2 regions of the Clostridium zhoujianii genome follow, and region 2 is predicted to be linked to the other one. Evidence: riboswitches for the same ligand, from Rfam matches in the RefSeq annotation. Region 2 holds a riboswitch; the other holds the start of a gene.
The links. Region 2 has a riboswitch for FMN ahead of ACSYT2_RS13010 (ECF transporter S component). Riboswitches for the same ligand answer to the same signal wherever they lie in the genome.
Positions count from the first base shown of each region.

Region 1: another riboswitch for FMN. It lies ahead of ribD (bifunctional diaminohydroxyphosphoribosylaminopyrimidine deaminase/5-amino-6-(5-phosphoribosylamino)uracil reductase RibD); the one in region 2 lies ahead of ACSYT2_RS13010 (ECF transporter S component).

Region 1 covers NZ_JBPUTF010000001.1:535,110-538,531, forward strand. The annotation lists gene ACSYT2_RS02425 (helix-turn-helix transcriptional regulator) at 1-669, shown strand, start outside; gene ACSYT2_RS02430 (type 1 glutamine amidotransferase family protein) at 766-1,395, shown strand; FMN riboswitch at 1,504-1,618, shown strand; gene ribD (bifunctional diaminohydroxyphosphoribosylaminopyrimidine deaminase/5-amino-6-(5-phosphoribosylamino)uracil reductase RibD) at 1,869-2,963, shown strand; gene ACSYT2_RS02440 (riboflavin synthase) at 2,965-3,422, shown strand, end outside.
Region 2 covers NZ_JBPUTF010000001.1:2,742,393-2,745,814, reverse strand. The annotation lists gene ACSYT2_RS13015 (Tex family protein) at 1-1,143, shown strand, start outside; FMN riboswitch at 1,223-1,341, shown strand; gene ACSYT2_RS13010 (ECF transporter S component) at 1,494-2,087, shown strand; gene ACSYT2_RS13005 (C40 family peptidase) at 2,353-3,422, shown strand, end outside.

The DNA.
Region 1 (3,422 bases), 2.2 Mb from region 2:
TTAGAAAGAGCAACATGGAAGCTGAAAATGCATTCAAATCAAGAGCAAGAAAGAATTCTTAAGAAGTATTTAGAAGGAGTTGAAGTAATAAGTTCAATTGGAAAACCCCATATAGAACCAGTGTTGAGTAAGCTTGAAGATAGTATAGTAAATGAGTTACCCATAGAAATTGAATATCATACAAGTAAAGAAGAACAATCAAAGTGTAGAACTATTGATCCATATGGACTAGTTTACTGGAGCAATAAGTGGTATGTAGTAGGTTTTTGTCATATGCGAAATGAAATCCGTAGTTTTAGAGTAGATCGGATTTATAATATTACCCAAAGAAAGATTAACTTTAATAGACCAGAAGATTTTTCAGCAAGTAAATTTTTTATGGAAAAACTATTGGCTTCAGTAGAAGATAAGAAAAAGTTTATTTATTTAGTAATTGGGGGTAAGGCAAGTTCATTAGATAATTTATGTCAACATTGGTTTTTGGGACATTATTTTAAAGAGCGAACTTCAAATCAAGCTACATTTCTACTTGAAGAGGAAATGATTTATACCTATGTACCAAATTTACTTTTACCATATGGTCAATCTATTCAAATAATTGAACCATTAAGTCTAAAAGAAAAAATTATTGAAAATTTACTAGAATTAATTAAATACTATAAAGTTTAAGAACTTCACTGACCATAACTGTCAGTGAAGTTCTTTTATAATAAGTTAAGTAAAGAGCAAAGTTATTTTAAATAAGATATAAAAGGAGCATATATTATGAATACAAAAAAAGTTTATCTTTATGTTTTTGATACTATGTCAGACTGGGAAATAGGTTATTTAACTGCAGAATTAAATTCAGGAAGATATTTTAAAAAAGGAGTACAACCTATACAAGTAATTACTGTAGGAAATAATAAAAGTCCTATTACCACAATGGGGGGGCTAAAGGTATTACCAGAAATCTCTATTGATGAATGTAATCTTAAAACTACAGATGTTTTAGTTCTACCAGGTGGGTTTACATGGACAGAATCAATCCATGATACTGTATTAGAAAAAACCGAGAAAGCCTTAATGGAAGGTACTATAGTTGCAGCCATTTGCGGAGCAACAATAGGACTTGCAAAGAGAGGATTATTAAATTCTAGAAGCCATACAAGTAATGATTTAGAATATCTTAAAATGGTAGTTCCTAATTATATTGGCGAAAAATATTATAAGTTTGAATCAGCAGTTACAGATGAAAACTTAATTACTTCATCTGGAATAGCACCATTAGAATTTACTATGGAAGTATTGAAAGTGTTGGATGTATTTAAATCAGAAACATTACAGCCTTGGTTTAATCTTTATAAAACTCAAGATCCAAAATATTTCTTTGAGTTAATGAATTCAATGAAATAAATAAGGAATAAATAGAAGATATTTAGTGAAAAGTAAGTATATAATGATTACTAATAAAATGTATTGACAAATAATGGTCAAGGATATAGAATTAAGAGGTAAAATTTAATAGATCTTCAGGGCAGGGTGAAATTCCCTACCGGCGGTAAAGCCCGCGAGCCTTATGGCATGATTCGGTGAAATTCCGAGGCCGACAGTAAAGTCTGGATGAAAGAAGATAAAGTTATGTAAATCTAAAGACAAGTGTACTAGATTGTTTGTTATGCTCTGAAATATTATATATTTCAGAGCTTTTTAGATTTAGTAAACATAATTTGTATACCTATATTTATTGCTATTCTGTAAATTATGGAAGCTATAGGTTTATTTACAATATTATGAAAAGCATAAGCCCTGAGTTTTAACTCAGGGCTTTATTTTATTCAAAATTGAGATTTATTAAATTTAAATTTTAAGATTGAGAGATGATGATATTGAATGAAGAGTACATGAAATTAGCCATAGAAATGGCTAAAAAAGGTGTTGGATTTGTTAATCCCAATCCAATGGTTGGTGCAGTTATTGTTAAAGATAGGAGAGTTATAGGACAAGGGTATCATAAATGTTATGGAGATAATCATGCAGAAGTAAATGCTTTTGAAAATGTATGTGAAAATCCAGAAGGAGGAACTATTTATGTGACTTTAGAGCCATGTTCACATTATGGAAAAACACCACCTTGTGTAGAAAAAATAATTAAAAATAGGATAGCTAAGGTTGTTATTGGAACATTGGATCCAAATCCAATAGTTGGAGGATCAGGAATTAAAGCACTTGAAGCAGCTGGAATAGAGGTTATAACAGGTGTTTTAGAGGAAGAGTGTAAAAAACTTAATGAAGTATTTATGAAATATATTGTTTCCAAAAAGCCTTTTGTACTTTTAAAAACAGCTATGACTTTAGATGGGAAAATAGCTACAGCAGAAGGAGAATCTAAGTGGATTACAAGTGAGAAATCAAGGCAAGAGGTTCATAAATTAAGAAATAAATTAGCCTCTATTATGGTAGGTGTTGATACAGTCATTAAAGATAATCCCGAATTAACTTGTAGATTAGATGGTGGTAGAAATCCCATAAGAATAATTGTAGATAGTAAGCTTAGAATTCCTATGGAGGCTAAGGTAGTTGTAGATAATTTAGCACAGACAATTATTGCTACAACAGATTTTGCTCATGAGGAGAAGATATTATCTTTAGAAGAATTAGGGGTAAAAGTGCTGAGAATTAAATCTAAAAATCAAAGAGTAGATTTACAAAGTTTAATGATTAAACTAGGAGAATTAAATATAGATAGTATTTTTTTAGAGGGAGGCTCAACATTAAGCTTTTCAGCATTAGAAGAAAATATAGTAGATAAAATACAAGTTTATATAGCACCTAAGATTATAGGTGGAGAAAAGTCTAAAACACCAGTAGGTGGAAAAGGAGTAAAAAAATTAAGTGATGCAATAATGTTGGATAATATGACAGTAAGAGATATTGAAACAGACTTACTAATAGAAGCTTATCTGAGAGGAGATGGGAAATAGGGTGTTTACAGGAATTATTGAAGAAATTGGAGTGATTCAAGGGATTAAAAATGGCAAAAAATCTTCAAAGCTTGTAATAAAGGCTAATAAGGTCTTAGATAAAACAATATTAGGAGACAGTATATGTACAAATGGAGTTTGTCTTACTGTAACAAATATAAGGGGAAATATATTTGAAGTTGATGTTATGTCAGAAACCCTTGAAAGAAGTAATATTGGACAGCTTTCAATAGGTAGTAAGGTGAATTTAGAAAGGGCTTTAACCTTGGAGACTAGACTTGGAGGTCATATAGTAAGTGGTCATATTGATGGAATAGGCGAAATCATTTCTTTAGTTAAGGATGATAATTCAACAGAGGTAAGTATAAAAGCATCATCGGATATTTTAAAGTATGTAGTTGAAAAAGGATCTATTGCAATAGATGGAATAAGCTTAACAGTTGCTTATATTGATAATGA
Region 2 (3,422 bases):
TACCCTACAGTTCCTAAGCGAGATATAGAAGGGACTAAGAAGACCTTAAAGGCTTTAATTAAAAAGCATAATGTTGATGTTATTTCTTTAGGGAATGGAACAGCTTCAAGAGAGTCAGAGGAAGTTATTGCAGAAATGATTTCTGAGATTAAGCAGGAAACAGGTAGGGAGCTAGCTTATGTTATAGTTTCAGAAGCAGGTGCATCAGTATATTCAGCATCAGAACTTGCAACTAAGGAATATCCTGATCTAGATGTTACTGTAAGAGGGGCTATATCAATAGGTAGAAGACTTCAAGACCCTATGGCAGAACTTGTTAAAATTGACCCTAAAGCCATTGGAGTTGGTCAATATCAACATGATGTTACTCAAAAAAGATTAGAGGAATCATTAAAGGGAGTAGTTGAAGATTCTGTTAATAAGGTTGGAGTTGATTTAAATACTGCAACACCAAGTCTGTTAACGTATGTTTCAGGAATAAATGCAACTATTGCTAAGAATGTTGTTGAATATAGAGATGAGAATGGTGGCTTTAAGACTAGAAAAGAGTTGTTAAAGGTTAAGAGGTTAGGTCAAAAGGCTTATGAGCAATGTGCTGGATTCTTAAGAGTAGCTGAAAGTAAAGAACCTTTAGATAATACTTCAGTCCATCCAGAATCTTATAATGATGCAAAGAAGCTAATTGAAATTCTAGGATATTCTAAGAATGATTTAAAGAATAATAATCTTGGAGATATAGAAGAGAGAGTTAATGATAGAGGAATAAAGAATCTTGAAAAAGAACTTGAAATAGGAGAATTAACTTTAAAGGATATTATTAAAGAACTTCAAAAGCCAGGTAGAGATCCAAGAGACGAAATGCCTAAGCCAATATTAAAGACAGGGGTTATTGATCTTAAGGACTTAACACCTGGAATGGTACTTATGGGAACAGTAAGGAATGTATCTGACTTTGGTGCTTTTGTTGATATTGGGGTTCACCAAGATGGATTAGTTCATAAGAGTCAAATGGCAGATAGATTTGTTAAACATCCACTTGATATAGTTAAGGTTGGGGATGTTATTAAAGTTAGGATAATGGAAGTAGATACAAAGAGAAAGAGAATTTCTTTAACTATGAAGGATATAAAGGAAGAAGAATAGTATTCTGTTTTTTGTTAAAAATTTAATTAAATAACTTGAAGAAAAAGTAAAATGGATGTATAATAAGTATGTAAAAATTAATAATCTTCAGGGCGGGGTGTAAGTCCCCACCGGCGGTATAGCCCGCGAGCTAATTATTTAGCATGATTCGGTGAGACTCCGAGGCCGACAGTATAGTCTGGATGAAAGAAGGTAATGTATTAGAATTTAGTAGAGCTAGCTCTATTTATTTTGTGTGTTTGCCCTGACCATTTGTGTCAGGGCTTTTTTACTTTCCGGAAAGTAAATTGAAAATTAACTAAATTCTAATAAGATGCTCCAGAAGATAAACTTTGGGGAGGGATGGATAATTGAATAATCCAAACACAAATTTAAGCAAGTTTATCAAAATGGCACTTTTAAGTGCAATTGCAGTAATTCTTATGTTGATAGAAATACCACTAATACCGTTATTTCCATGGCTTAAGATGGATTTAAGTGAGTTGCCGGTACTTATGGGTGCTTTTGCTTTTGGTCCAGCAGCAGGTATAGTGATTGAGGGAATGAAGATACTATTAAATTTATTATTAACTGGAACTGCAACAGGGTTTGTTGGAGAAATTGCGAATTTTATAATAGGAATTTCATTTGTAGTGCCAGCATCCTATATTTATCATAGGAGTAAAAGTAAGAATAGTGCGATTATAGGTATGATTGTAGGTGGACTTTTTATGGAGGTAGCTGGGATTATAGCTAATGTATATTTTTTATTACCAGCCTTTGGAATGGTGATGGATCCAGCACAAACTATTCAATATGTAACTATAGGTCTTTTGCCTTTCAATGGAGTTAAGGCAGTCTTAGTTTCAGTAGTTACATTTATAGTTTATAAAAAGGTATCACTTTCTATATTTAAGGTTGACACAGGTTTTGATAGTAAGAAAAAACTGAGTAAAGAAATTTAAATGAGTATTGATTAGAGATTCAAGAGAGTGCCATGAAGTAGGCACTCTCTTTTAATTTAATAATATATTATTAAATTTATTAAAATATTTGTTGATAAATAGTTAAAAATGAAAAATATATGGTTAAATTATTATAATTATCTATTTGTCGAAGAAAATATTACAAAATTGTGAATATATATGGCAAATATGATGTGAAATTTACTAATAATGAGATATAATAGAGTATGAAAAGGGTTTTTATAAGTCAAGGAAGGTGATAGTGATGAATAGAAAGAAGATATTACAAATAATAATAGCTGCTTCGACATTTGCTGGTGGAATAACTCTATCCCAAACAGCTGCACAAGCTGTACCAGTTACTGATGAAGGGTATAATCAAGAAGAAGCAATAAATAATGCAAGAAATGTACAAAGAGGACAAGTAGTAAATATAACAAGTAACCTTAGAGTAAGATCTGAAGCAACAACTAGTTCGTCAGTAATTGGATATTTAAATAACGGAGAAAGCATTGAAATAAAAGGTGAGACAGGTAGTTGGTATAGAATAAACTTTAACGGTAAAGAAGGATATGTATCTAAAGAGTATATTAAAGTAACTAGTTCTAATGCACCATCTTCAGGAGAAAAAGGACAAGTTATAAACATAACAAGCAGTCTAAGAATTAGACAAACTGCTAGTACAAGCTCTGCTGTTATAGGAAGTTTACAAAATGGTGATACATTTGACATAATAGCAAAAAGTGGCCAGTGGTATAATATAAAGTCTGGTTCAACTGTAGGTTTTATACATGGTGATTATGTAAAAGTAATAGGAAATTCTACAACTCCACCATCAACACCTTCTGAAAATCCGTCATCGGAAAAAGGAAAAGTAGTTAATATAACCTCTAATTTAAGAGTAAGAACAAGTCCAAGCACTAGTGCTTCAACACTTGGATATTTACTTAATGGAGAAGAAGTAGAGATAACTGGAGAAAGTGGAGATTGGTACAAAATCAACTTCAAGGGTACTACAGGGTACGCTCATAAAGATTATATAGAGAAGACTGGATCAAGTAATTCAGGATCTAATAATAATAGTAATAATGGATCTGCAACAGGAGAAAAAGGACAAGTTATTAATATAACAACTAGCCTTACAGTAAGATCAGGAGCTAGTACAAGTTCAGCAGCTATAGGGTACTTAAAGAATGGTGCAGAAGTAGAGATAACTGGAGAAAGTGGAAGTTGGTATAAAATCAACTATAACGGAACTACTGGATATGTTCATAAGGATTATGTGAAGAAGGCTGGATCAAGTGATTCAGGATCTTCAAATAATGGTGGATCTAC